One region of the Candidatus Pelagibacter sp. HIMB123 genome, then DNA from elsewhere that is predicted to be linked to it. Evidence: riboswitches for the same ligand, from Rfam matches in the RefSeq annotation. Region 1 holds a riboswitch; the other holds the start of a gene.
What was found. A riboswitch is a leader RNA that binds a small molecule or an ion and turns the genes downstream of it on or off. The one in region 1 is predicted to bind glycine.
Positions count from the first base shown of each region.

Region 2: another riboswitch for glycine. It lies ahead of gcvT (glycine cleavage system aminomethyltransferase GcvT); the one in region 1 lies ahead of ACTTBL_RS06215 (malate synthase G).

Region 1 is NZ_JBNAIL010000027.1:24,386-28,605, reverse strand. Features, by position in the region: gene ACTTBL_RS06215 (malate synthase G) at 1-1,750, opposite strand, end outside; glycine riboswitch at 1,832-1,915, opposite strand; gene ACTTBL_RS06210 (acetyl-CoA carboxylase carboxyltransferase subunit alpha) at 2,017-3,111, shown strand; gene secA (preprotein translocase subunit SecA) at 3,114-4,220, opposite strand, start outside.
Region 2 is NZ_JBNAIL010000009.1:67,748-71,967, reverse strand. Features, by position in the region: gene ACTTBL_RS03060 (allophanate hydrolase subunit 1) at 1-187, shown strand, start outside; gene ACTTBL_RS03055 (biotin-dependent carboxyltransferase family protein) at 180-1,124, shown strand; gene ACTTBL_RS03050 (DMT family transporter) at 1,124-1,996, shown strand; glycine riboswitch at 2,027-2,112, shown strand; gene gcvT (glycine cleavage system aminomethyltransferase GcvT) at 2,190-3,293, shown strand; gene gcvH (glycine cleavage system protein GcvH) at 3,293-3,673, shown strand; gene gcvP (aminomethyl-transferring glycine dehydrogenase) at 3,673-4,220, shown strand, end outside.

The sequences.
Region 1 (4,220 bases):
ACCAATTAGGTCTATCTGCTATTGGAATTGTTAAAAGATCATCAAGCCTAGATGGTTCTCTTTTAGTTAATTTTTTTTGTTCATCGAAAATATTTATTTCATGATAATGTAGAGCATGTAAAGCAGCTGCTGTTGGTGATGGAACCCACGCACAGTTTGCACCTGCTTTTAAATGTCCTGTTTTTTGCTCCATCATATCTTTCATTTTATCTGGCATTGCCCACATCCCTTTTCCAATTTGAGCTTTACCAGAAAATCCACAACTTAAACCAATATCAACATTGTTATTTTCGTATGCAGTAATCCATTTAGATGATTTCATATCACCTTTTTTAATCATAGGACCAGCTTCCATTGATGTATGCATTTCATCACCAGTTCTATCCAAGAAGCCAGTATTAATAAAAAAAACCCTATTTTTAAGACTTCTAATACATTCTTTTAAATTTGCTGATGTTCTTCGCTCTTCATCCATAATTCCAATCTTACATGTGTACTTAGGTAAATTTAGAACTTCCTCAACTTTAGAAAAAATTAAATCTGTAAATGCCGTCTCGTCTGGACCATGCATTTTAGGTTTTACAATATAAACTGATCCAGTTCTTGAATTATTTTTATTTTTAATATCATGTAGTGCGGCTGCTGTAGTTATAAATGCATCCATAATACCCTCGGGTATTTCACTTCCATCACGTAATAAAATTGAAGGGTTAGTCATTAAATGACCAACGTTTCTTACAAGCAATAGGCTTCTACCATGTAACTTCAAGCCTTTCCCATCTTTTGAGATATAGCTTCTGTGTGGATTTAATTTTCTCTCAAATAATTTTCCTTCTTTTTCAAATTTTGACTTAAGATCTCCTCTCATTAGACCTAGCCAATTTCTATAACAAATAATTTTATCTTCCGCGTCAACTGCTGCTACACTATCTTCATTATCACAAATTGTTGAAACTGCAGATTCTAGTATAATATCACTTATACCTGCATGATCTTGTTGAGCAGCAAAAGCTCTTGAGTCTTTTAGAATTTCAATATGTAAATTATTATTTTTTAGAATAATTGCAGATGGATTATCGCTTTCACCTCGGTGGCCAACAAATTTATTTTCATCTTCCAAATCAAAAATATCAGCACCTTTTAAAACTTTTAATTTCCCATATTTTACTGCAAAACTTGTAATTTTATTCCAGCTTAATCCAGCTAATGGAAAGTATTTATCTAAAAAATCTCTTCCATATTTTATAACCATTTCACCTCTTAAAGGGTCATACCGTTCAGATACGCTGTCTTCAGACTGTTCAATTACATCTGTACCATAAAGACTATCATATAAACTCATCCATCTTGCATTTGCAGCATTTAATGCATACCTCGCATTCATGACAGGTACAACTAGCTGAGGTCCAGCTATACTTGCAATTTCTTCATCAACATTTTCTGTTTCTATTTTAAAATCAGGTCCTTCATTTTTTAAATAACCAATTTCTAATAAAAATTTTTTGTACTCATCTAAATTAAATTCTTTACTTTTATTTTTGATATGCCAATCATCTATTTTCTTCTGTAAATCTTCCCTTAATTTAATTAATTCTTTATTTTTTGGCGCCAAGTCATCAAGAGTTTTTTCTAGACCTAACCAAAAATTTTCTGAAGATACATTTGTATTTTTTAATAATTCATTATTTACGAAGTTTGATAGCTTTTCAGATACTTGAAGATTATTAATTTTAATATATTTTTCTTGCATAGCACTTAATTCGTACCCCATCTGTATTTTTGCCTGAGAGCTTTACTCCTTCGGCGGAAATCAATCTCTTTCCAGAGTGTTATGCTTTAATCGGTCCTTTTGCCTGAGAGTTTCCGGGGTGGTTGCTCCTTCGGCGCTATAAATAGTCTCTCCCGATAATGAATTTGTATCTTTTAAATGATTTAAGTCAATTAATAAGAATTACACCTTATTTAATATCATTTTATTGCCTTTTTTGTATTTTATCCATCCGCTATAAATAAAGTATGAAAAATTATCTAAATTTTGAAACAGAAATTAAAGATCTAGAAAACGAACTAGAAAAATTGAAAGATCCTTACAATCAAGAGGGATTATCAGAAGTTAATACTCAAAAAATTTCAAGCACTCAAACAGAAATTGATGAAAAATTAAAAAATATTTATTCCAATTTAGATCCTTGGCAGACTACTATGGTTGCTCGCCATGAAGATAGGCCTAAAGCAAAATTTTTTATTGATAATTTGTTTGAAGACTTCATTTCATTATCTGGGGATAGATATTATGGAGAGGATAAATCAGTATTAACTGGATTTGCAAAGTTCAATGGAAAATCTGTTTTAGTAATAGGTCAAGAAAAAGGAGAAGATTTGGACAGCAGGATTGAGAGAAATTTTGGAATGATGAGGCCAGAAGGTTATAGAAAAACTATAAGATTAATGAACTTAGCAAACAAATTTAATATTCCAATAATCTCTTTTATTGATACTCCAGGAGCATATCCAGGCGTAGGAGCAGAAGAAAGAGGTCAAGCCGAAGCAATTGCAAAATCAATCGAATGCTGTATGGAGCTTAAAGTTCCAACAATTGCAATAATTATAGGCGAGGGTGGTTCTGGTGGAGCAATTGCATTAGCTTCATCAAATAAAGTCCTTATGCTAGAAAATGCAATTTATTCAGTAATATCCCCTGAGGGATGTGCAACTATTCTATGGAGAGATCCAAAAAAAATGCTTGATGCTGCGAAAGCTATGAAACTTTCAGCTAAAGATTTATTAAAATTAAAAGTTATTGATGAAATAATTGAAGAACCTTTAGGCGGCGCGCACAGAGATAGAGATATTATATTAAATAACGTGAGAGAAACTTTATCAAAAAATTTAAATTATTTTGATGAATTATCTTCAGAAGAAATAATGACTGAGAGAAAAAACAAATTTCTTAAAATTGGAAGAAACGATGGTTTTATCACTAGTACTGAGGATCTAAGCACATTAACTATTAAGAAAAATAATTTTGATAAAATTTTAAAATCAAAAAAAGTATTATCAACTATTATAGGTGTATTAATTTTAATTTCTTTAATTTTGTTATTTATTTAAATTTATAAAGTACCGTGACAATGCTTAAATTTTTTTCCAGACCCACAAAAACATGGTTCATTTCTTCCCATTTTTTTATTGTTTGAAATTTGTTTAGAAATATCGTTTTGTTTTTTTTCATTTTCCTTAGTTGACTCTACTACAACTTTTAAGTTCATTAAAATAGTTACATAGTCTAATTTTAATTTTTCTAATAGATTTGAAAATAATTCAAATGCCTCTTTTTTATATTCAACTAGAGGATCTCTTTGACCATAAGATCTTAGACCTATGACTTGTCTTAATTGCTCCAAATATTGAATGTGGGATTTCCAGTTTAAATCAATTGATTGAAGAAAAATTCTTTTTTCAATATCTTTAGCATGATCTTCACCCAAAAGTTTAATCCGTTCCTTTCTAGTTTCTTGAAATTTATTAGAAATCTTTTCTCTAAAATCTTTATCTTTTGCTTCAATTAAATCCTTAAATTCAGTTTCTTCAAAGCTTTTTCCAATTATTTGCTTAGTTTTATTATTAAATTCATTACTTTTAAGATTGGATAAATTTGAAATTTTTAACTTAATTAAATCATCAGATATTTCTTTTAAAAATTCATCTGAATAATCAAAAATATTTTCACTATTCATCGCATTTTTTCTTTGTGAAAACACAACATGCCTTTGATCATTAAGAACGTTATCAAATTTGATAAGCGTTTTTCTAATATCAAAATTCCTAGCCTCCACTTTTTGTTGCGCTCTTTCTAATGCTTTATTAATCCAGGGATGATCGATACTTTCACCATCTTTAAGTCCAAGTTTTTCGAGCATACTATTCATTGACTCTGACCCAAAAATTCTCATTAAATCATCCTCTAAACTAACATAAAATATAGAACTACCTTCATCTCCTTGTCTTCCAGATCTTCCTCTTGCCTGGTTATCAACTCTTCTAGACTCCATTCTCTCCGTGCCAATTACAAACAAACCTCCTAAGGATTTAATTTTATCCTTATTTATTTTAAGCTGGTCATCTGGAATAGAGCCCTTCTTCCCACCAAGTTGAATATCAACTCCTCTTCCTGAAATACTTGTTGTAATAATTACTGAATTCTCTTTTCCTGCATTTGC
Region 2 (4,220 bases), on a different contig from region 1:
TGCATTAACTGAGCAATTTGCAAACATTTATACATTTGAAAGTCCAGGTGGATGGAATATTTTGGGAAATACTCCTTTAGATGTTTTTGATAGTTCAAAAGAAGACAAACCAAACCTAATTAATCCAGGAGATACAGTAGTTTTCAAGGAAATTACTTTAGATCAGTATAAAAATTATAATGAGTAACAATTATTTAGAAATAATTAGACCTGGAATTAATACTACTTTTCAAGATAAAGGTAGGGATCATCTTTATCATATTGGTATTCCATTTAGTGGTGCTATGGATAACCGAAATTATCTTATAGCTAATAAACTTGTTAATAATAATTTAGACTCTGCAGTGATAGAGTTTGCATATCAAGGTCCTCATATAAAATATTCTGGAGAAAAAATTAATTGTGCCATCACTGGAGATGTAATTTTTTCAATTAAAAAAAAAGATACTGAAATTGAGGGTAAATGTTTCGAAAGTTATCAAATTGAAAATGGAGATGAGATAAATATCATATCTACAAATAAATCAGTTTATGGATATTTAGCATTAGGTGGAGAGTTCGATTTAAAATTTCAATGGAATAGTTGTTCTATAAATACGAAAGCAAATATTGGATCTAATGATGGAAAAAAATTAGATGTAGGTCAAAGAATTAATTTAAAAAAAATAAATTCAAATAAGGATATTAAAAAAACTAATTACATTAATACCAAAATAGAAAACATAAGGGTGATCAGAGGTACTAATTTTGATTACTTTTCTGAAGAAGGTAAAAAAATATTTTATGAAAAGGAATTCACAGTATCCAAACTTTCAGACAGAATGGGTATGAGACTAGAGGGACCTAAAATTGATAATATAGTGAATACCAACATAAAATCAGAGGGTTTGATTAAAGGTGTAATCCAAGTACCGGCAGACGGAAATCCAATTATAATGCTTTCAGATCATGGTACTATTGGTGGCTATCCAAAAATTGGAGTTGTGGCTAGTGTCGATTATGACCGATTAGTACAGATGTCTCCTGGTTCAAAAATAAAATTTAAAGAGATTAATTTATCTGATGCAGAGACTTTATTTAAGTTATATGAAATGGAAACTCAAAATTTACTATCACAAATTTAATGAATTTTTTATCAAAAATACCAGGACCTTTTTTAGTTTTTTTAGGAGCTTGCGCGTTAAGTTTTGGAGGTTTAATTGTTAAGTCTTTCGATGGATCTACACTTTGGCAAATATTATTTTGGAGATCACTTTTCTTTATTGGAGTAATTACAATTTTTTTAATTTTTACTTACAGAGGAAAAATTTTCAGTGCTCTTTATAAATCTGGAATTCCAGGTTTATTTGGAGGTATAATTTTATCTATTGGATTTGCTAGCTATGTATTTGCTATGTACGAAACAACAGTAGCTAATGCAAACTTTATAATTCAAACTCAAGCTTTGTTTTTAGCAATTTTTGGTTATGTATTTTTAAAGGAAAAAATTTCTAAAATTACATTAACTTGCATTATTACAGCAGTAGTTGGCATCATTTTAATGTTAGGAAGTTCACTAACACCAGGTCAAATGACTGGAAACCTAGTTGCATTTATCATGCCGATATCATTTGCAATCTTAATTTTAATTGTCAGAAAATATCCAAAAGTCGACATGATACCTTTACAATTAGTTGCTGGAATTTTTGCAACACTAATAGGTTTGTTTATGTCACCGAGTATTTTGGTTTCAACAAATGATATTTTTTTAGGTTTTATTGCAGGATTTTTTCAAGTTGGACTTGGATTTATACTTATAACAATTGGAGCAAGATCAACTCCTTCAGCATTTGTTGGAATCATTATGTTAACTGAAGCTGTTCTAGGACCCATGTGGGCATGGATGTTTGCAAACGAAAACCCACCACTTACTGTACTTTTTGGGGGAGCCGTAGTTATAACAGCAGTAGTTATACAGTTTTTGTCTCCATTACTTATTAAAAAGCTAGCTAAATAAATTTCACATAAACATTTTAAATGTGTTATAAATTTATTAACGGGAGAGACTACTTTTGTAGCGCCGAAGGAGCAACCACCCCGGAAACTCTCAGGCAAAAGGACCGTACATATTAACTCTGGAAAGAGAATTATTCTCGCCGAAGGAGCAAATCTCTCAGGCACCAAGACAGAGGGGGCAAAGAAGAGTTAATATGGAAATAAAAAAAACATCACTAAATAAACTTCATCAAAGTAACAACGCTAAGTTTGTTGAATTTGCTGGCTATGAAATGCCTATACAGTATAGCAAAGGTATTATTGAAGAGCATAAATTCACAAGATCCCACTCTGGAATATTTGATGTATCACATATGGGCCAGCTATTTATATATGGCGATGAAACTTTAACAGATGAATTAGAAAAAATTTTTCCATTAGATTTAAAAAATCTAAAACAAAACTGCTCTAAGTATAGTTTTTTAATGAATGAGGATGCGGGAATTTATGATGATTTAATCATCACCAAAATAGAGGAGGGTTATTTAATTATCTTAAATGCTGCATGTAAAGATAAAGATTTTGAGATTTTATCTAATTTACTAGGCTCGAAATTTAAAATGAATTTAGATAACAATAGATCTTTGATAGCAATTCAAGGACCTAAGTCTGTTGAAATTTTAAACTCAATTATAAATGGGGTTGATCAACTAAATTTTATGACAGGAAATTGGTTCGATTCTGATAATCAAAAATTATTTGTCACAAGATCAGGTTATACAGGGGAAGATGGATTTGAAATTTCAATTTCTAACGATAAAGCTGAAAAATTCGTTGAAAATTTAATAAAAAAAGGAGCACAACTTATAGGACTTGGGGCAAGAGATACCTTGCGATTAGAAGCTGGATTATGTTTATATGGTCACGAATTAGATATTAATAAAACACCAGTTGAGGCAAACCTTAGATGGGCAATCTCAAAATCTAGATTATCAAATGGAGGTTTTATTGGATCGAAAAAAATTATGAACCAAATGCAAGATGGAGCAAGCCAAATAAGAGTAGGGATTAAACCCGAAGGTAGATTGATTGCTAGAGAAAAAACTAAAATATTTGATGATACAGATACACAAATCGGTGAGATAACTAGTGGTACGTTTGGACCAAGTGTAAACGGTCCTATAGCGATGGGTTATGTTAATAAAGAGTTTTCAAAAGTTGATACTAAAATTTTGCTTGAGGTAAGAGGGAAAAAACATCCAGCAAATGTTTGCGCATTACCATTTTATAAAAAAAATTATGTGAAAGGAGTGAATTAATGAGTGAAGTTAAATTTTCAAAAGAACATGAGTGGATTACTTTAGAGGGAGATGTAGCCACAATAGGAATTACAAAACATGCAACAGAAATGCTTGGAGACATCGTTTTTGCAGAACTTCCTGAAAAAGGATCTAATGTTGAAAAAGATGGTACTGCAGGAGTAGTAGAGTCTACGAAAGCTGCTAGTGATGTTTATACACCAGTCAGTGGTGAAGTAGTAGATACCAATCAAGCCATTGTAGACGATCCTTCTAAAATTAATGAAGATCCAGAGGGTTCAGCATGGTTTTTTAAACTTAAAATGAAAGATCAATCTGAAATGGACAGCCTGATGAACAAAGAAGAATACGATAAATTTGCAAAGGAGAGTGCTAGCTAATGTTACATAATTCTCAAAAAGATTTTTTAAAAAGGCACATTGGACCTTCAGATGAAGATCAAAATAAAATGCTTAAGGAACTTAATTATAAATCACTTGATGATTTAATCAAAAGTACAGTTCCAGAAAAAATCCAATTGAAAGATGAATTAAATATTGGTGAGTCTAATTCAGAATATGAAGCATTAAGAAAATTAAAAGCGATTTCGAAAAAAAATCAAATTTACTCTAACTTTATAGGAATGGGTTATTACGGAACCTATACGCCATATGTAATTCTAAGAAATATTTTAGAAAATCCAGGTTGGTACACTTCTTATACACCTTATCAACCCGAGGTAGCTCAAGGAAGATTAGAAATGCTGCTTAATTTCCAACAAATGATTGTTGATTTCACAGGAATGGATATCGCAAATGCATCTTTGTTAGATGAAGGAACAGCTGCCGCAGAAGCAATGGGATTAAGTCATAGATTAAATAAAAAAGATAGTAATTTAGTTTTTGTCTCAGAAAATTGTCATCCACAAACAATAGATGTAATCCAAAC